Regions from separate parts of the Streptomyces sp. NPDC001796 genome, predicted to be linked through region 3. Evidence: riboswitches for the same ligand, from Rfam matches in the RefSeq annotation. Region 3 holds a riboswitch; each other region holds the start of a gene.
What was found. Region 3 has a riboswitch for thiamine pyrophosphate ahead of ACFYZE_RS08250 (purine-cytosine permease family protein). Riboswitches for the same ligand answer to the same signal wherever they lie in the genome.
Positions count from the first base shown of each region.

Region 1: another riboswitch for thiamine pyrophosphate. It lies ahead of thiO (glycine oxidase ThiO); the one in region 3 lies ahead of ACFYZE_RS08250 (purine-cytosine permease family protein).
Region 2: another riboswitch for thiamine pyrophosphate. It lies ahead of thiC (phosphomethylpyrimidine synthase ThiC); the one in region 3 lies ahead of ACFYZE_RS08250 (purine-cytosine permease family protein).
Region 4: another riboswitch for thiamine pyrophosphate. It lies ahead of ACFYZE_RS25335 (thiamine ABC transporter substrate binding subunit); the one in region 3 lies ahead of ACFYZE_RS08250 (purine-cytosine permease family protein).

Region 1 is NZ_JBIAUC010000001.1:620,753-625,876, reverse strand. It holds gene metF (methylenetetrahydrofolate reductase [NAD(P)H]) at 1-346, opposite strand, end outside; gene thiE (thiamine phosphate synthase) at 465-1,115, opposite strand; gene ACFYZE_RS02780 (Rv2175c family DNA-binding protein) at 1,301-1,666, opposite strand; gene ACFYZE_RS02775 (NAD(P)/FAD-dependent oxidoreductase) at 1,747-2,973, opposite strand; TPP riboswitch at 3,099-3,212, shown strand; gene thiO (glycine oxidase ThiO) at 3,210-4,409, shown strand; gene thiS (sulfur carrier protein ThiS) at 4,406-4,606, shown strand; gene ACFYZE_RS02760 (thiazole synthase) at 4,610-5,124, shown strand, end outside.
Region 2 is NZ_JBIAUC010000002.1:529,377-534,500, forward strand. It holds gene ACFYZE_RS05925 (YibE/F family protein) at 1-1,380, opposite strand, end outside; TPP riboswitch at 1,452-1,608, shown strand; gene thiC (phosphomethylpyrimidine synthase ThiC) at 1,601-3,385, shown strand; gene ACFYZE_RS05935 (hypothetical protein) at 3,617-4,483, opposite strand; gene ACFYZE_RS05940 (metallophosphoesterase) at 4,676-5,124, opposite strand, start outside.
Region 3 is NZ_JBIAUC010000003.1:342,406-347,529, forward strand. It holds gene ACFYZE_RS08240 (arsenic transporter) at 1-1,131, opposite strand, end outside; gene thiD (bifunctional hydroxymethylpyrimidine kinase/phosphomethylpyrimidine kinase) at 1,245-2,042, opposite strand; gene ACFYZE_RS08250 (purine-cytosine permease family protein) at 2,039-3,457, opposite strand; TPP riboswitch at 3,449-3,543, opposite strand; gene ACFYZE_RS08255 (jacalin-like lectin) at 3,635-4,966, opposite strand.
Region 4 is NZ_JBIAUC010000014.1:45,582-50,705, forward strand. It holds gene ACFYZE_RS25320 (phosphatidate cytidylyltransferase) at 1-40, shown strand, start outside; gene ACFYZE_RS25325 (YceI family protein) at 208-885, shown strand; gene rlmN (23S rRNA (adenine(2503)-C(2))-methyltransferase RlmN) at 989-2,095, shown strand; TPP riboswitch at 2,129-2,234, shown strand; gene ACFYZE_RS25335 (thiamine ABC transporter substrate binding subunit) at 2,363-3,403, shown strand; gene ACFYZE_RS25340 (ABC transporter permease) at 3,379-5,043, shown strand; gene ACFYZE_RS25345 (ABC transporter ATP-binding protein) at 5,046-5,124, shown strand, end outside.

The DNA.
Region 1 (5,124 bases), on a different contig from region 3:
TGTTGCGGATCCCGGCGTCGGCGTACTGGCCGATGATGTTGCGCAGCTCGGCGACGGAGTGGTTGACCGCGGTGAGGTGGGCGACCGGGGTGAGCGTCGTGTCGGCGACGATCTGCTCGGTCTCCTTGACCGTGCCCGCACGGGTGGAACCGCCGGCGCCGTACGTGACGGAGACGAAGTCGGGGGCGACCGCCTCGACCCTTCGGAGCGCGCTCCACAGGTTCCGCTGGCCCTTGGGGGTCTTCGGCGCCGAGAACTCGAAGGAGTACGTCGTCTTGCCGGTGGCGAGGATGTCGCGCACGGTCCGTGCGCGATCTGTCCTCGTGGATGCGGTTCCGAGGGCCATAGTCGCAGGTTAGCCAGGGCTCGGCGGTCCCCCAACCGGACGCCTGGGATTTGCCCGAATTGTCGACTTGTTGTCCACCCATCGGACACCGCGGGGCAGTACCGGCCTCCGGGCGCTCCTACGCGGCGCGCAGCCGCTTGGCGAACTCGGCCGCCGCCGCGCCCGGGTCGTCCGCCTCCGTGATCGCGCGGACGACCACCACGCGGCGGGCGCCGGCCTCGAGGACCTGATCCAGGTTGCCGAGGTCGATGCCGCCGATGGCGAACCAGGGGCGGCCGGTGCCGAGCGCGGCGGTGTGACGGACCAGGCCGAGGCCCGGGGCGGGGCGGCCGGGTTTGGTGGGGGTGGGCCAGCAGGGGCCGGTGCAGAAGTAGTCCACACCCTCCTGGACGGCGGCGGCCTCGGCCTCCGCCTCGGAGTGGGTGGAGCGGCCTATGAGGATGTCGTCGCCGAGGACGGCGCGGGCCGCGGGGACGGGGAGGTCGCCCTGGCCGAGGTGCAGGACGTCGGAGCGGGCGGCGTGGGCGACGTCCGCGCGGTCGTTCACCGCGAGGAGCTTGCCGTGGCGGGCACAGGCCTCGGCGAAGACCTGGAGGTGCTCCAGCTCCTCGGCGGCCTCCATGCCCTTCTCGCGCAGCTGCACGATGTCGACGCCGCCGGCGAGGACCGCGTCGAGGAACTCGGCGAGGTCGCCCTGGCGCTTGCGTGCGTCCGTGCACAGATAGACGCGGGCGTCGGCGAGCCGGGCGGTGCGGGTGGTGTCGGGCACGGTGGTGTTCCCCCCGTTGTCGGTGGCGTACGGGCCGCGGCGGGGCGCGGTCGGCCGGGGCGGGGCGTGTCCCTGGCCCGCGGCCCGTACCTCGGACGGTTTTTCTTGTGTGTCGGCCTGATCGGACCGGAACAGGTCCGATCGGGTCAGCTCCGGTCGGGTCCGGTCCGATCAGGCCGGATCGATCAGACGGCGAGCGCCTGTGCGCGGCGCTTCACCTCCGTGCCGCGATTCTCGCTGAGAGCCTGCGCGGGGGTGCCGGGCAGAGTCGGGTCGGGGGTGAAGAGCCACTCGATCATCTCTTCGACCGTGAAGCCGTCGTCCCGCAGCAGGGTCAGGGTGCCTGACAGGCCCTTGACCACCTTGTCCCCGTCGATGAAGGCGGCGGGGACGTGCAGCGCCTTGTTCTCGCCTCGGCGGACGGCGATGAGCTGGCCCTCCTTGACCAGCTGCCGCACGCGGGTCACCTCCACGCCGAGGGCTTCGGCGATGTCGGGCAGGGTGAGCCAGGCGGGGACGAGAGCATCGATCTTTGCGTCAATCTCGGTCACGGGATCAAGCGTGCCATCCCGCACTGACAGTCGGAAGCGGAGCGCCTCCGGCGGGGTTAGGCGGAGAGGGTGGTTGCGCCCTACGCCGTGGCCTCCTTGAGCGGGCGGGACGGGTCCGACAGCAGTGCGGGGTCCATGGGGGTGCCCGACTCGATCAGGCGGCGGCCCTGCGCCAGGTCCCGGGGGCGGCCCACGGCCAGCAGGGCCACCAGGCGGCCCTCGCGCAGCCAGCAGACCGTCCAGGCCGCGCCCTCGGGATCGCCGCGCCACACCGTCGTGTCGGCGGACGCGTGGTGGCCCACGTACTGGACGAACCGGCCGAACTGCTCCGACCAGAAATACGGCACCGGGTCGTACGCCACCGGTGTCTGGCCGATGATGTTCGCGGCCACCGTGCGCGGACCCTGGAGGGCGTTGTCCCAGTGGTGGACGAGCAGGCGCTCCTCGTAGCGGCCCGACGGGAAGGACGCGCAGTCACCGACCGCGTACACGTCCGGCACCGAGGTGCGCAGATGGTCGTCGGCCAGCACCTCGCCGTGCACGCCCAGCTCGATCCCGGACCCGGCGAGCCAGGCGGTGGCGGGCCGGGCTCCGATGCCCACCACCACCGCCCCGGCCGGCACCCGGGAGCCGTCGTCCAGCACGACCGCGCCCGGCTCGATGCGGTCCACGCGCGCTTGTGTGCGCAGCTCGGCACCGCTGTCCGCGTACCAGGCCGTCATCGGCACCGCCACCTCCGCGGGCAGCGCCCCCGCGAGCGGCCGGTCCGCGGCCTCCACCACGGTCACCGCGCAGCCCGCCTCGCGCGCGGCGGTGGCGAACTCGGCGCCGATCCAGCCGGCGCCGACGACCACGATGTCGTGCTGACGGGCGAGCACCGGCCGCAGCCGCTCGGCGTCGTCCAGGGTGCGCAGCAGATGCACCCCGGGGACGCCCTCCGCGCCCGGCAGCCGGATCGGCTCCGCCCCGGTCGCGATGACCAGGACGTCGTACGGGACGGGGCCCCGCTCGGTGTCCAGCTCGTGGTCCCCGGGGCGCAGGCCGGTCGCTTCGCGACCCAGTTCGAGCCCAATGTCCAGCGCCTCGAAGTCGACGTCGAAGGCGGAGCCCTCGGCCTTGCCGAGCAGCACGGCCTTGGACAGCGGCGGCCTGTCGTACGGCTGGTGCGGCTCCGCGCCGATCAGCGTCACGCCGCCGGTGAAGCCCTGTTCCCGCAGGGCGACCGCGGTCTGCACCCCGGCCATGCCCGCGCCCACGACGACGACGCGCCGCGCCGTACCACCCCGTGCCTGCGTCTGCTCGCTCACCTGATCACCATAGACAACTGACGAATTGTCAGTCAGGGGGCGTGCTGAGTGACGTCCTGCACAGCCCCCGGGCCGGGCGGGAGGCTGTCTTACCGAGCCGAACGGCACGGGCTAGGGTTGCCACCGTAAGCACTCGCGGGAGCCCGGGCGCACCGGGCTGAGAGGGAGGCTGGGACGGCCTCCGACCGTACGAACCTGATCCGGGTCATGCCGGCGAAGGGAGGGGCTGGACGCCCATGTCGCGTACACCGGACGAACCGTCGACATCGAGCGATCCGTCGACCGTGTCGGACGTCCTCGTCATCGGGGGCGGGATCATCGGTCTGGTGACCGCCTGGCGGGCGGCGCAGCGGGGGTTCGCCACCGCCGTGGTGGATCCGGAGCCGGGCGGCGGAGCCGCGCAGGTGGCCGCCGGGATGCTGGCCGCCGTCACCGAGCTGCACCACGGCGAGCAGACGCTGCTCGCCCTGAATCTCGCCTCCGCGCGCCGCTACCCGGACTTCGCCGCAGAACTGACCGAGGCCACCGGCCGGGACCTGGGCTACCGCCGCTGCGGCACGCTCGCCGTGGCGCTCGACGCCGACGACCGCGCCGAGCTGCGCGAACTGCACGCCCTGCAGCAGCGCTCGGGGCTGGAGTCGGAGTGGCTGAGCGGGCGGGAGTGCCGCCGTCTGGAGCCGATGCTCGCGCCGGGCGTGCGCGGGGGGCTCAGGGTCGACGGCGACCACCAGATCGACCCCCGCCGCCTCGCCGCGGCCCTGGTGACGGCCTGTGAACGCGCCGGGGTGGTCTTCCACCGGGTGTGGGCCGAGCGGCTCACGGTGGTGCGGGAGCGGGCCTGCGGGGTACGGACCGCCGACGGCACCGAGCTCGCCGCCGGGCAGGTCGTCCTCGCCGCGGGCAGCCTCAGCGGGCGGCTCGCGGGCGTCCCGGACGACGTCCTGCCGCCCGTACGCCCCGTGAAGGGTCAGGTGCTGCGGCTGACCGTGCCCGCGCGGTACGCGCCGTTCCTGAGCCGTACGGTGCGCGCCGTCGTCCGCGGTGGCGCGATCTACCTCGTGCCGCGTGAGAACGGCGAGCTGGTGGTCGGCGCGACCAGCGAGGAGCTTGGCTGGGACACCACGGTCACCGCGGGCGGGGTGTACGAGCTGCTGCGGGACGCGCACGAGCTGGTGCCCGGGATCACCGAGCTGCCGCTCACCGAGACGCGGGCGGGTCTGCGCCCGGGCTCGCCGGACAACGCGCCGCTGCTCGGCCCCACCGGGCTGGACGGCCTGCTGCTGGCCACCGGCCACTACCGCAACGGTGTCCTGCTCACCCCGGTCACCGGTGACGTCATGGCGCACGTGCTGACCACCGGTGAGCTTCCCGAGGAGGCCCGCCCCTTCACGCCCCGGCGTTTCACCGCCGCCGCACTCACGGAGCAGCCCGTATGAACATCTCGGTCAACGGGGAGACCCGCGAGGTCACCCCCGGTGTCGCGCTCGACGCGGTGGTGCGGAGCCTGACCGCCGCCCCCTCGGGCGTGGCCGCCGCCGTCAACGAAACCGTCGTCCCGCGCGCGCAGTGGGCGTCGACGTCCCTCAGCGAGGGAGACCGCGTCGAGGTCCTCACCGCCGTCCAAGGAGGCTGACCCATGGCTGACGATCCCTTCGTCCTCGGTGGGACCACCTACTCGTCCCGGCTGATCATGGGCACGGGGGGTGCCCCGAGCCTGGATGTGCTGGAGCGGGCGCTGGTGGCGTCCGGCACGGAGCTGACGACGGTCGCGATGCGGCGCGTCGACGCCTCGGTGCACGGCTCGGTCCTGTCCGTGCTCGACAAGCTGGGCATCCGGGTGCTGCCGAACACCGCGGGCTGCTTCACCGCGGGCGAGGCCGTGCTCACCGCCCGCCTCGCGCGCGAGGCCCTCGGCACGGATCTGGTCAAGCTGGAGGTCATCGCCGACGAGCGGACCCTGCTGCCGGACCCGGTCGAACTGCTGGAGGCGGCCGAGACGCTGGTGGACGACGGCTTCACCGTGCTGCCGTACACGAACGACGACCCCGTTCTCGCCCGCAAGCTGGAGGACGTCGGCTGCGCCGCGATCATGCCGCTCGGCTCCCCGATCGGATCCGGGCTCGGCATCCGCAACCCCCACAACTTCCAGCT
Region 2 (5,124 bases), on a different contig from region 3:
GGCGGACCGGCCGGAGCCGTCGGAGCGGTCGGCGGAGACCACCAGGGCGGCCAGTGCCGTGGTCACCGGCACCGAGGCGACCAGGCCGATCGAACCGACGAGCGTGCGCACGATCTCCTCCGCGACCAGCTCGCTGTCGGCAACGGTGACCACGCTGCTCTGCGCGATCGAGAACAGCAGCAACAGCGGCAGAGCGGCACCCGCGTACGCCAGGACGAGTGTGTTGACGACCGACGCGATGTGGTCGCGGCCGATGCGGATTCCCGCGCGGTACAGACCACGCCAGCCCATCGACGGGTTCGCTTCGTGGAGTTCCCAGACCGCCGAGGTCTGCGTCACCGTCACATCGTCGAGGACGCCGAGGGAGCCGATGATGACGCCGGCCAGCAGCAGGCCGCTCATGTCGATACCCGGGTACAGGCCGTGGATCAGGCCGGTGTTGTCGTCGGTGTTGCCGGTCAGCGCGGCCCAGCCGATGAACAGGGAGCCCAGCACACCGATCAGGGACAGGGAGATGAGCGTGCCGAGCACCGCCACCGAGGTGCGTGCCGAGAGGCCGTGGCACATGTAGAGGGCGATCAGCATGATGGCGCTGGACCCGACCACGGCCACGAGCAGGGGGTTCGAGCCCTGCAGGATCGCCGGCAGGATGAACAGGCTCAGCACCAGGAAGCTGACGGCCAGCGCGATGAGCGCCATCACACCGCGCATCCGGCCGACGACCACCACGGCGATGGCGAAGATGCCGGCCAGCAACGCCATGGGGACCTTGCGGTTCACATCCGCCACTGAGTACTGCAGGTCCCTGGGGGCGGACGGTTCGTACGCGACCACGACCTTCTCGCCCTGATGCAACTGCCGTGACTGGTCCGGCTGGACGATCTCCGTGAACGTCCGGCCCTGGTCCTTGCCCGTGTCGACGCGCACGGTCGCCTTCTTGCAGGTGCCGGTCGACTGCTGCTGGGCCGAGGAGCCCTCGGCCGTGGAAGTGTCACCGGTCGGGGTGTCACCCGAGGCGTTCACGGACTTGCAGTCCACCTCCACCACCCTGGTGACCGTGGCCTGCTGGGTCTGCCGGTCGAATCCCACGCCGGTGCGCTTGTGTGACGGCACTCCGCCGGGCCACAGCACGACCAGACCGACGACCACGGCTGCCGTGAAGGGAATGAGGATCGCGGCGATGACCCTGCGCAGGTGCAGCGACACGGGCGCCGCCGAGCCATGGCTGTGGCTGTGGCTGTGGCTGTGCGAGTGACCGTGCCCGCCGCGTGTTCCCTGCCCGTGCCCGCCGCTCGGTCCATGGCCATGTGCGTCACCCGGGCCGTGGCCGTGGGGCGGGTCGGGCGGTGGGTACGGGGGCGGATGCTGTGTCGTGGTCACCGAGGCATCATCGCAAGAAGGCGTGAGGCCCACTGTTCAGCTCGCGCAAAGAGACGCTAGCGTGGGGGGACCTTTGCACACGCGGGAGCTCGGAGCACCGGGCTGAGAGGGCGCTGACCTCCGTAGACGCGATGTTTCACGTGGAACATCGGCGGACGGAAACCGCTGCGTCGACCGCTGAACCTGTTACCGGGTAATGCCGGCGTAGGGAGTAGGTCTCATGACCAACAAGGACGTACGCACGCCTGCCTCCGTTCAGGGCGAACAGTCGCAGGAGGCTGGACAGTCCATCGGCTGGCACAAGGCGTACATCGAGGGCTCACGCCCCGACCTGCGGGTGCCGGTCCGTCGGGTGCACCTCACCAACGGGCAGTCGGTCACGCTGTACGACACCTCCGGCCCGTACACCGATCCACTGGTCCAGACCGACGTCCGCAGGGGCTTGCCCCCATTGCGGGAGAACTGGATCACCGCCCGCGGCGACACCGAGGAGTACGCGGGCCGTCCCGTCCGCCCCGAGGACGACGGCATCAAGCACACGTCGCCGCGGGGCGGACTGCGCAACCTCGACGCGGTGTTCCCGGGGCGCCCGCGTCAGCCTCGCCGCGGCCGCGACGGCAAAGCGGTGACGCAACTGGCGTACGCACGCCGTGGGGAGATCACGCCCGAGATGGAGTTCGTCGCCCTCCGGGAGAACGTGTCCCCGGAAGTGGTGCGCGAGGAGATCGCGGCAGGCCGTGCGGTCCTCCCGGCCAACGTCAACCACCCCGAGATCGAGCCGATGATCATCGGTAAGCGGTTCCTGGTGAAGGTCAACGCCAACATCGGCAACTCCGCCGTCACCTCGTCCATCGAGGAGGAGGTCGAGAAGATGACCTGGGCGACCCGCTGGGGCGCCGACACGGTCATGGATCTGTCTACCGGCCGCAACATCCACACCACGCGCGAGTGGGTGCTGCGCAACTCCCCCGTGCCGATCGGCACGGTGCCGCTCTATCAGGCCCTCGAGAAGGTCGACGGGAAGGCCGAGGAACTGACCTGGGAGATCTACAAGGACACGGTCATCGAGCAGGCCGAGCAGGGCGTGGACTACATGACGGTGCACGCGGGGGTGCGTCTGCCGTACGTACCGCTGACCGCGAACCGCAAGACCGGCATCGTCTCGCGTGGCGGCTCGATCATGGCGGCGTGGTGCCTCGCCCACCACAAGGAGTCGTTCCTGTACGAACACTTCGAAGAACTGTGCGAAATCCTCGCGGCCTACGACGTCACGTACTCGCTGGGCGACGGCCTCAGGCCCGGCTCCATCGCGGACGCCAACGACGAGGCACAGTTCGCGGAACTGCGCACGCTCGGGGAACTCGGCCGGATCGCCAGGCGTTTCAACGTACAGACCATGATCGAGGGCCCGGGACACGTCCCGATGCACAAGATCAAGGAGAACATCGACCTTCAGCAGGAGATCTGCGATGAAGCTCCGTTCTACACGCTCGGGCCGCTGACGACGGACATCGCGCCGGCGTACGACCACATCACCTCGGGCATCGGCGCCGCGATGATCGCCTGGTGGGGCACGGCCATGCTCTGCTACGTCACCCCCAAGGAGCACTTGGGCCTGCCCAACCGCGACGATGTCAAGACCGGTGTGATCACCTACAAGATCGCTGCCCATGCGGCCGACCTCGCCAAGGGCCATCCGGGTGCGCAGGCGTGGGACGACGCTCTGTCCGACGCGCGCTTCGAGTTCCGCTGGGAGGACCAGTTCAATCTGGCCCTCGACCCGGACACGGCCCGTGCCTTCCACGACGAGACCCTTCCGGCGGAGCCGGCCAAGACCGCGCACTTCTGCTCGATGTGCGGTCCGAAGTTCTGCTCGATGAAGATCTCCCAGGACATCCGCCGTGAGCACGGCGGCAACCGCGAGGAGATCGAGGAGGGCATGGCACAGAAGTCGAGGGAGTTCGCCGAGGCGGGAAACCGGGTGTACCTGCCGATCGCCGACTGATCTGGCAGTGCCCGCCGACGTCCCGTCATGCGGTGCCCACCGGCCTGCGTCGTCGCTGCGCGGGCCGGAGGGGCCGACTGACGCGGAGTGACCACGACATGGGCCCGCGCCTTTCGTGAGCGGGCCGGACGTCGGTGGGTCGGCCGGGGGCGGGGCCACTCCGGGGATGGTCCGGAGGTGGGCGCCCCCGCCTTGCGCACCTCGGTGGCGACCGGTCGCCGGCCGGGCCGGTCACTCCGGCGTGTGCTCCGGCCCGCCGAAGTCCGGGCTGGTGAAGTCGGGGCTGGTGAAGCTGGGGCGCGTACCGGCGGCCGGACCGCTGTCGGGGCTGCTGAACCCCGGACGGTCGTAGCCGAGGTGCGGGATGCGGCCGGCGGTCGCCTCCGGTGCCTTCCGGGTCATCGCGGCCGTGCCCGGGTCGCTGAGCGCCTCACGGAGGAACGGCAGGATGCCGCGCTCCAGCAGTGCCTCGTGCCAGGCATCCCTGGCCCGGGACACCTCCGTCGTCAACGTGCCCGACGCGTCCGCCCCTTGTGCCGAGGAGCTGTTGCGCAGGGCGGTGAGCAGCAGGCCGATCGCGGCGACCAGGATCGACGCCGCGGTCACCGCGCCGAAGACCCACCCGGTCGTCAGGAGCGTCCGGGCGAACGCCTGATCGGGATTGACCATCTTGAGGATGTACCCCACGAGCAGGAAGATCGCCGCTGCCGCACCCGCGAGGAAGGGGGCGAGGACCGCGATGACGGCACCGGTCCCGGCGCTCGCGGCGGCCTCTCCCACGGTGGCCGCGAGCCCCAGGGCGTCCAGGTCCGCCTCCGGGGAACCGGGGGTGCCGTCCTGGACGATCGGGGTGGACGGCGCCGGCCGGCGCAGTTCCTCGCGGACCATCACGTAGTGCTGGTACTCGGTGGCCGCCGCCGCGGTGATGAGGGCGGTGGCGTTCAGCGCCATGGTGCGCAACTGTTCGGGGTTCAGCCGCTGACCCACAGCGGACAGATCCGGGCGGTGTGGTGCGGAGCGCAGCGCCTCATCGAGGATCCGCTCGTAGTCCTGGCGGTCCTCGCTCAGCAGGTGCTGCGGAACGCTGTTCATGTGCATCCCCCGATGCTCCGTAGGGCTTGTGGCTCGGCATGCTGACGAGCCGTCGGGCAGAAACGGAGGGGAGCCTGCTACGGATAAGCCGATGGTAGAGCGGCGACGGCGCGCGGTGACAGGGGGTTTCCGGAAAATGGCCCCGGCCTGCGCTCCTGTGCGCGGTCCTCCGTCGGGGGATGTTTGTCCGGGGAACGCTCAGATATCCAAGGGAAGTTGCTGGACCAGCAGCTTTCCGGCCATGGTCACCCCGCCGTCCATCGCGATCGCCAGTCCGTCCGCGTAGACGTGCGGCCCCTCGACCACGGGGCCCGTGCCGTCCTCGCCGTCCTCCGAGCCGACTTCTCCGAGCAGGTAGGGAATGGGGCTGTGGCCGTGGACGATGCGCCTGCCGCCGTAGGTGTCCAGCAGGGACCGTACGGCGTCGGCGCCGCCCTCGTCACGGAAGGAGAAGCGCTTGGTGAACTTGCGGAAGAGGTCCCACACCTCGTCCGCGTCGTTACGGGTGAGCGTCTCGCGGATGGTGTCGTTGACCGCCTCGATGGAGTCACCGTAGTCGAGGTAGGCGGTGGTGTCCGAGTGGACCAGCAGGTGCCCGTCGACCTCCTCCACCGCGTCGAGGCGGGCCATCCACTGCAGGTGGTGGT
Region 3 (5,124 bases):
GATCCGGCGCCACAGCAGCGTGGCCAGGGAACCGGCGTAGGTGAGGTTGGGGCCGATGTTCACGCCGAGCAGAACGGCGAGCACCGCTCCGGGACCGGACGGGGCGGCCAGCGGCAGCAGCACCAGGACCGCCGGCAGGTTGTTGATCAGGTTGGCCAGCACGGCCGCCAGGGCCGCGACCCCGAGCAGCGCGGGCAGACCGGTGCCACCGGGGATCACCTGACCGAGAGCGCTCGCGAGGCCGTTGTCGACGACCGCGCGCACCACGACGCCCAGCGCCAGCACGAACGCCAGGAAGGACGGCGCCGCCGCGCGCACCACCGTCAGCGGGGTGGCCCGGCGCCGGAGGAGCCCGCGCACGGCCAGCACCAGCGCCCCGGCCGCCGCCGACCACGCCGGGTCGATGCCCAACGCGGAGGCCACCACGAACCCCGCCAGCGTGCAGGCGACCGTCACCAGCGCGAACAGCGGCAGCTTCGGCGGCTCGCCGTGGTCCTCGTCGGTGGCTCCCGCGTCCAGGTCGTGGCGGAAGAAACGCCGGAAGACGGTGTACTCGGCGGCCACCGCCACCAGCCACGGCAGAGCCATCAGCGCGGCGAAACGGGTGAAGCTCAGCCCGGCCGCGCCGAACGCGAGCAGATTGGTGAGATTGGAGACCGGCAGCAGCAGCGAGGCGGTGTTCGACAGATGGGTGCAGGCGTACAGATGCGGCTTCGGGCGGGCGCCCATGCGGGCCGCGGTGGCGAACACGACGGGGGTGAGCAGCACGACGGTGGCGTCCAGGCTGAGCACCGCGGTGATCACCGAGGCGAGCGCGAACACCGCGGTCAGCAGCCGCCCGGGACGACCCGCCGCCCAGCGCGCCATCCACGCGCCGCAGGCCTGGAACAGCCCCTCGACGTCACAGAAGTGGGCCAGCACCAGCACGGCCGCCAGGAAGCCGACCACCGGGCCCAGGCGCTCGGCCTCGGCCCGCGCGTGATCCAGGGAGATGGCGCCGGTCAGGATGGCGATCCCGGCGGCCGGAACCGCCCAGACGGCCTCCGGCAGTTTGAAGGGACGCACCACCGCGCCGGCCAGGACGGCGACGAGGAGCACGACGGAGAGAGCCTCGGCGAGCGGGGTGTTCAGGGTTCGGTCCTTCCGCGAAAGGATCGGCGGTGCCCGTCCATCACACCAGATCCGTCTGTGACGCCTTTCCCCGAGGCACCCTCATGACGGCGGGTTCCCTTCCCCGGCCACCGTCACGTGCCCGCACGCAGCCTCCAGCCGTGGTCCACCGGTCCGATGCCGGCGCCGAGCGCGAAGCCCGCGGCGATCGCCTCCGTGACGTACGCCTTGGCCTGCCGCACCGCCTCCGGCACCGTGAGGCCCCGCGCGAGACCGACCGCGACGGCCGAGGCGAGGGTGCAGCCCGTGCCGTGGGTGTGGCGGTTGTCGTGGCGCGGAGCGCGCAGCCAGTGCTCCTGCCGGCCGTCCGTGAGCAGGTCGGCGGCCTCGCCGGGCAGATGCCCGCCCTTCACGAGCACCCACCGGGGCCCGTACGACAGCAGGCGGTCGGCCGCGCGGCGCATGCCCGCCTCGTCGGTCACCGTGAGGCCGGTCAGCTCCGCGACCTCGTCCAGGTTCGGCGTGGTCACCGTGGCGAGCGGCAGCAGCCTGGTCCGTACCGCGTCCAGGGCGTCGTCGGCGAGCAGCCGGTCGCCGTGTTTGGAGACGCTCACCGGGTCCACCACGACCGGTGCCGGAACGTCCGTGAGCAGGTCGGCCACCGCCGTGACCAGCGCGGGCGAGGCGAGCATGCCCGTCTTGACCGCCTGTACGCCGATGTCGTCGACGACACTGCGGTACTGGGCGCGCACCGCCTCCACGGGCAGCTCCCACGCCCCCTGCACTCCCACGGAGTTCTGCGCCGTGACCGCGGTGATCACGCTCATCCCGTGGGCGCCGAGCGCCAGCATGGTCTTCAGGTCGGCCTGGATCCCGGCGCCGCCGCCGGAGTCGGAGCCGGCGATGGTCAGGACGCGGGGCGGCGCGGTCATGCGCGGCCCTCCTCTCGGACGCGCACGCGAATCTCCTCTCGGACGCGCAGCGGGGCATACAGCGCGAGGGCCACCAGGAACGCCACGTAGTACGAGACGTCGGCGCCGTGCAGCGCGTGGGCGGCCGGACCCACGTACAGGCCGGTGTCCATGAACGGCACCGCCGCGGCGAAGGCGCCGACGAACGCCAGCAGCGGCGGCCACACCGAGCGCGGCCGCGCGGTCCCGGCGGCGAGGTCGACCGCGGTGCCGCGCCGTGCGAGCCAGTCGACGACCACGATGGCCACGAACCCCGGGATCCAGTAGCTCACGAACAACAGCACGTTCTGGAAGCGGGCGGTGGTGTTCGCCGCGTGCATCCACAGCACCAGCGGGAAGCCCAGCACCACCGCGAGGGCGGCCGCCACCGGACGCGGCAGGCGCACCCCGACGGTCTGCAGCGCCAAGGAGCCGCTGTAGTCGTTCATCGCGTTGCTGGCGAGCGCCGCGAGCGCGACGGCCAGCAGTCCGAAGGCGCCGGCCGCGCCCCCGCCCAGTACATGGTCCACGCCCGCGGCCGTCTGGTCGGTCAGGACCGAGGCGCCCCACAGCCCGAGGACCTGCACGGCGACGAAGGACACCACGAGGCCGAGCAGCGTGCACCAGAACATCCGGGGGCGTGACGTGCCGCGCGGCAGATAGCGGCTGAAGTCGCTGGCGTACGGCGCCCAGGACAGCGAAAGGCTGAGCGCGATGGTGCTGGTCAGCACGAAGGCGCCCGCCCGGTCCGCGCCGTGCGCGGTGCCCGTCCAGGCGGGGTGCACGCTGCCCGCCATGCGCAGGGCGATCAGCGCGAAGGCGGCCGCCAGCACGAACGTCATGACGAGCTGCAGCCGGTGGATCGCCTCGTATCCGAGGACCCCGAGGGCCCCTTGCGCCAGCATCACCACAAGGACGCCCAGCCAGAACGGCCAGCCGGCGAGCCGCGCCAGCGCATCACCGCCGAACAGCCCGATCAGCGCGTCCCAGGCGATCGAGGACAGCCACTGCAGCACCCCGGGCAGCACCACCGCTCGCCCGAACGCCAGCCGGGCGAGCGGCAGCTGGCCGGCTCCGGTACGGCTGCCCCAGGTGCTCAGATAGGCGGTGGGCACCGCGCCCAGCACCGTGCCGAGGACGGCGGCGGCGAGCGCGGTGGTGAAGTCCAGGCCGAGCGCGATGCCGATGGTCCCGGTGAACACGCCGGTCATGGTCAGATTGGGGGCGAACCACACGGTGAACAGCCGGCCTGCCCCGCCGTAACGATTCGTCTCGGGGACCGGCTCGATGCCGTGACCCTCGACCCTGAGGTCGCCGGGAGCGGTGGGCATCCGCCCGTCGAAGACGGTGCTCCGGCCGCCTGTGGGCAGCCCGTCCGAGACATGCGCCGATGGCATGAAAGACATCCCTCCGCCAGTACGAACTGGTTCAGGTTCGACGGGTGTGATCTCAGCCCCCAGAGGGGGCACCCCGTGTCCGGTACGGCGGCAAGACTAACCCGGGGACGGGAATCAGCCATACGCGAGGGCCGCTGCCAGGTCGGTCGGCGGCCCTCGACGAGTCGCCGTGGCGCGTCAGCGCCGGGTGTAGATGAAGCCGATCTTGTCGACCTCGCCGCCGGAACGCCCGTGGAACCCGGCGATCTGCCAGCCGGAGGGCGCCGTACGGGTCACGCAGTCGGAGGTCGTGGTGCCGCCCGCCAGGCTGCGGCCGAGGTTGGTCGTGAACTTCGCGGAGAAGATCCTCGTGTGGCCGTCGTACCGGCCCTCGCAGAGCTGCACGCTCGTCACGTACTCGCCGCTGCCCAGCGTCAGCGAGGACGCGGTACCGCCCGTGCCGCCGTGGGCGAGCGTGGTGCCGCCTGCCAGCGTCACGCCGACCTGGTCGACACGGGAGCCGCTGCGCAGCGAGATGCCGGTCGCCCGGGCGCCGGCCGGGACGCTGTCGAGGTCGTTGTAGTAGTCGCCGTGCGGCCCGCCGAACTGGTCGCCGAGCTGGAAGGCGGAGTTGCGCGTCCAGCTGAACGCCGCGGTGATCGGGTCGTGGTCGGAGAGCATCTTGCCGTCGTCGGTGAGGAACTTGGCGTGCTCGTTGTTGTACGCCGTGGCGCCCAGCGAGACCAGCTTGCTGCCCCGGTAGAGGATCTTGTCGACGACCTCGCAGCTGTTGGTGACCGCGTTCTCGTCGCAGAGCAGCGGGTCGCTGCCCTTGGCGGGCGGGGTGCCGCCGCGCACCAGCTTGACCCAGGCGTCGGTGAGGCCGTTCGCGGCGGCGAACTCGGCGATCGTGTCGCCGGAACGCGTGTAACGGGTGTTGGTGTCGCCCATGACGACGACGGCGTTGCCCGCGGAGTGGGTCTTGATGAAGTCCGTCAGCTGCTTGAGGTTGTCCGCCCGTGCGGTGAGGTCGCCGTCGTTCGTCCCGGCGTTGGTGTGCAGGTTGTAGAAGTCGACGTAGACGCCCTCGGCCAGGCGTTCCCGCATGAACGTGAAGCCCTTGGGGGTGAGGCAGTCGCCCGAGTCGTACTGGCAGGAGTTCCAGTGGACGCGCTCGAAGTCGTCGGTGTCGTACGGGATTCCGGACAGCGTGTTGAGTCCGCTGCCGACGCCGGCGCCGCCGCTGGTGGGCGTGCGGTACGGGTGGGAGTCCGCGGCGTACAGGTACGCGTGGTAGTTGAAGTCCTCCTGGACCTGGACGATGTCGTACGGGCCGAGGCGTGAGCCGATCGTCGTGGTGCTCGACTGGCGCGGTGTCGGGGCGCTGGAGATGCCTTCGGGGAGACCGGCGACGTTGTAGCTGAGCACGTTGAACGTGCCCGAGTCGGCCGCCGCGGCGGTGGGCGCGGTGACCGTGAGTCCGCCGACCGCGGCGGTGGCCGCCGCGAGGGCGGCGAGGAGTCTGCGCATGGGGAACGGCTCCTGGGGGTGACGGAAGGGAGTGTTGCGCGCATGTCAAAAAGTAGCGGGCGGGCCTGTGAGGGAATGCGCTTTCTCCGCTTCCGCTGAAGATTTCACCTGCCGGTCGCCGCGGTGTCGGTGACGCCGAGGCCCCGCTGTCCGGTGCG
Region 4 (5,124 bases), on a different contig from region 3:
GGTGTGGCTGCTGATGGTGATCTTCGTCGGGTCGGCCTGACCTGCGCTGTCCTCGCCGAGGGGCTCGTCGTCCACAAGGTGGCGGTGGGCCCCTCTGCCGCGTCGACACCCGGCAGATGCGCTCACCTGTGAAGGTCTGCCGATGAAGGGTCGGGTTTTCTGACCAGGCCTTGCGGGCGCGGTCGCCCTGACATAACTACATGCTTCATGAATCTTTTCGGCCGCAGCTCTCCACTCCGACGCGCGACGGCTCCCGCCGCAGCCGTGGCCCCCGGTGCCCCGTCGAGGCCCGCCGCCCCGGCGCACAGCGGTGTCGGCGTTCTGCCTGATCCCGCTCTGCAGGCGCTCACCGGCGAGTGGATGATCGACCCCGCGCACAGCAGGATCGGGTTCTCCGTGCGGCACGCCATGGTGACGACGGTGCGCGGCGCCTTCACGCAGTACGACAGCCGCCTCTACTTCGACGGCCGCGACCCGGCCCGCTCCCGTGCCGACATAGCGCTGTTCACCGCCAGCGTCGACACCGGTGTCGAGCAGCGCGACGCGCACCTGGTCGGCCGCGACTTCCTGGACTCCGCGACCTATCCACGGATGATCTTCACCAGCACCGCTGTGCGCCTCGTGGGCGAGGACGTCTACCGCATGACAGGTGACCTCACCATCAAGGACACCACCCGTCCCGTCGACCTGGAACTCACCTACATCGGCCATGTGACGGACCCGTTCGGTTACGAGCGCGTCGGTTTCGACGGCACCACCACGATCAACCGTTCCGACTGGGGCCTGACCTACAACGCCAGGCTGGCCGAGGGCGGCGCCATGGTGAGCGAGAAGGTCCGCCTCCAGTTCGACATCGCGGCCATCCGCGCCACCGCCACCGCCTGACGGAGCACGCGGGCTGCGCCGACGGGGGACCGAACCGGACTTCGCGGCCCGGTGAATCCTCGGCCGCGGGCCATTCCAGTGGATCTGAGACACTGGGAGGACCATGCCCAAGCCCGGAGAACTCACTTTCGTCGCGCCGCGCGGAGCCAAGACGCCGCCGCGGCATCTCGCTGATCTCTCGCCCGCCGAGCGCAAGGAGGCGGTCGTCGCGGTCGGCGAGAAGCCGTTCCGCGCCAAGCAGCTCTCGCAGCACTACTTCGCGCGGTTCGCGCACGACCCGGAGCAGTGGACCGACATTCCCGCGCCCTCCCGTGGCAAGCTCCGGGAGGCGCTGCTCCCGGAGCTGATGACGGTCGTCCGGCATCTGGCGACGGACCAGGGCACCACCCGTAAGACGCTGTGGCGGCTGTTCGACGGCACGCTCGTCGAGTCCGTGCTGATGCGCTACCCCGACCGGGTCACCATGTGCATCAGCTCGCAGGCGGGTTGCGGCATGAACTGCCCGTTCTGCGCCACCGGCCAGGCGGGCCTGGACCGCAACCTGTCGACCGCCGAGATCGTGCACCAGATCGTGGACGGCATGCGGGCGCTGCGCGACGGCGAGATTCCCGGCGGCCCGGCGCGGCTGTCCAACATCGTCTTCATGGGCATGGGCGAGCCCCTCGCCAACTACAAGCGCGTCGTGGGTGCGATCCGGGCCCTCACCGATCCCGCGCCGGACGGGCTCGGCCTCTCGCAGCGCGGCATCACCGTCTCCACCGTGGGACTGGTGCCGGCCATCCACCGGTTCGCCGACGAGGGCTTCAAGTGCCGTCTCGCCATCTCCCTGCACGCCCCGGACGACGAGCTGCGCGACACCCTCGTCCCCGTCAACACGCGGTGGAAGGTGCGCGAGGTCCTCGACGCCGGGTTCGACTACGTCGAGAAGTCCGGACGCCGGCTGTCCATCGAGTACGCCCTCATCCGGGACATCAACGACCAGGCCTGGCGCGGTGATCTGCTGGGCCGGCTGCTCAAGGGCAAGCCCGTGCACGTCAACCTGATCCCGCTGAACCCGACGCCCGGCTCCAAGTGGACCGCCTCCCGCCCCGAGGACGAGAAGGCGTTCGTCGAGGCGATCGCCGCCCACGGTGTGCCGGTGACGATCCGGGACACCCGGGGTCAGGAGATCGACGGGGCGTGCGGTCAGCTCGCCGCCACCGAGCGGTAGTCTGAGGGCTGGTCCGTCAGTACGTACATCTTCATATTCCGACAGGGGAGCGCCACAGCGCTGAGAGTGCGGTAGCGACCGCAGACCCTCTGAACCTCGCCCAGGTCATTCTGGGTAGGGAGTTCGGTCTTCACTCGAGCTGTTGCGCCCTGCCCCCGGACCCTCGGAGGTCCGGGGCAGGGCCGCGTCTCTTCCTGGTCACCCCCAGGAGGAATCCAGTTGAGCATCACCGGTAAGCAGTGGGCGGCCGTGGCCGTCGGGCTGGGCATGGTCACGCTGTCCGCGTGCGGGTCGTCCGGTTCCGGAAGTGGGAACGGCAGCGGCGACTCCAAGACCGTGACCCTCGTCAGCCACGACTCGTGGGCCGCCTCGAAGAGCGTCATCGCGGCGTTCGAGAAGGAGTCCGGCTACACCGTCAAGGTCCTCAAGGACGGCGACGCGGGCCAGGCCGTCAACAAGGCGATCCTCACCAAGGACAACCCGCAGGGCGACGTCTTCTTCGGCGTCGACAACACCCTGCTGTCCAGGGCGCTGGACAACGGCCTTTTCCAGCCGTACGAGGCCAAGGGCCTCGACCAGGTCGGTGCCCCGTACCGGCTGGACGGGGACAAGCACCGGGTCACACCCATCGACTACGGCGACATCTGCGTCAACTACGACAAGAAGTACTTCGCCGACCACAAGCTGACCCCGCCGGCCTCCTTCGACGACCTCGTCAAGCCCGAGTACAAGAACCTCCTCGTCACCGAGAACGCCGCCACCTCCTCACCCGGCCTCGGCTTCCTGCTGGGCACCGCCGCGAAGTACGGCGACGGGGGGTGGCCGGACTACTGGAAGAAGCTCAAGGCCAACGGCGTGAAGGTGGTCGACGGCTGGGAGCAGGCCTACAACGAGGAGTTCTCCGGCTCCGCCGGCGGAAAGAAGGCCAAGGGCGACCGGCCGCTCGTCGTCTCCTACGCCTCCTCGCCGCCCGCCGAGGTCGTCTACGCCGACCCCCGGCCCAAGACCGCGCCGACCGGTGTCGCCACCGGCACCTGCTTCCGCCAGATCGAGTTCGCCGGTCTGCTGAGCAACGCGCACAACACCAAGGGCGGCAAGGCGTTCCTCGACTTCCTGATCAGCAGGAGGTTCCAGGAGGACATGCCGCTCAACATGTTCGTCTACCCGGTGGTCGGGGGAGCGAAGGTGCCCGCGGAGTTCACCGAGTACGGGCCCGCGGCCAAGGACCCCGAGACCATGGCCCCCACGAAGATCGCCGCCAACCGTGACCAGTGGGTCAAGTCGTGGACGTCGCTCGTACTGAAGTGACCCCACGCAGGCGGGGTGACGCGACGCGGCTGGGGCTGATGGCCCTGCCCGTCGCGTTCTTCGCGGTCTTCTTCGCCTACCCCGTCGCCGCGATCGTCGCACGCGGTCTGAAGGCGGACGGGGTGTGGCGGTTCGGGCGCGTCGTGGATGTGCTCGCGCAGCCGGACATCCGGCACGTGCTGTGGTTCACGACCTGGCAGGCGCTGGCCTCGACCGCCCTCACCCTGCTGATCGCGCTGCCCGGCGCGTATGTCTTCGCGCGCTACGACTTCCCGGGCAGGCAGCTGCTGCGCGCCGTCGTCACCGTCCCGTTCGTGCTGCCCACGGTGGTCGTCGGCACCGCATTCCTGGCGCTGGTAGGGCGTGGCGGACTCCTCGACGACCTGTGGGGCGTACGGCTCGACACCACCGTGTGGGCCATCCTGCTCGCCCACGTCTTCTTCAACTACGCCGTCGTCGTCCGCACGGTCGGCGGACTGTGGGCGCAGCTCGACCCCCGCCAGGAGGAGGCCGCGCGCGTGCTCGGCGCCTCCCGGCTCACGGCCTGGCGGACGGTGACGCTGCCCGCGCTCGCGCCGGCGGTGGCCGCCGCCGCGCTGATGGTGTTCCTGTTCACCTTCACCTCCTTCGGCGTGGTGCAGATCCTCGGCGGCCCCACCTTCTCCACTCTCGAGGTGGAGATCTACCGGCAGACCTCGGAGATCTTCGACCTGTCCACCGCCGCCGTGCTGACGATCGTCCAGTTCGCCGCGGTGTGCGCGATCCTCGGGGTGCACTCCTGGACGGTGCGCCGCCGGGAGAGCGCGCTGAAGCTGGTCGACCCGTCGCGCACGGCGCGCAGGCCGCGCGGGACCGCACAGTGGGCGCTGCTCGGCGCGGTCCTCGCGACCATCGCCCTCCTGCTCGTCCTGCCGCTCGCCGTCCTCGTCCAGCGCTCGCTCGACGCGCCCGGGTTCGCCTACTACAAGGCACTGACCCGCACCGATGACAGCACCTTCCTCGTCCCGCCCGTCGACGCCATTGTGAACTCCCTCCAGTACGCCGTCGCGGCCACCCTCATCGCGGTACTGATCGGATCGCTCGCCGCCGCGGCCCTCGCCCGCAGGGACGCCGGCCGGCTCGTACGGGGCTTCGACGCGCTGCTGATGCTGCCGCTCGGCGTGTCCGCGGTGACCGTCGGCTTCGGCTTCCTCATCGCGCTCGACAAGCCGCCGCTGGACCTGCGCGGCTCCTGGATCCTGGTGCCGCTCGCGCAGGCGCTGGTGGGCGCACCCTTCGTCGTGCGCACCATGCTGCCGGTGCTGCGGGCCGTGGACGAACGGCTGCGGGAGGCGGCCGCCGTGCTCGGGGCGTCGCCGTGGCGGGTGTGGCGCGAGGTCGATCTGCCGATCGTACGGCGGGCGTTGCTGATCGCCGCCGGGTTCGCGTTCGCCGTGTCGCTGGGCGAGTTCGGGGCGACCGTGTTCATCGCGCGGCCCGACAACCCGACGCTGCCGGTGGCCGTGGCGCGGCTGCTCGCCCGGCCCGGCGACCTCAACTACGGGCAGGCGATGGCCCTGTCGACGATTCTGATGGTGGTGTGCGCCGTGGCGCTGGGCGTCCTGGAGAGGCTGCGGACCGATCGGACGGGGGAGTTCTGACGATGCTCACGCTGCAGGGCGCGACCGTGCGCTTCGACGGGTGGGCCGCGCTCGACCGAGTGGACCTCGAGGTCGCCGAGC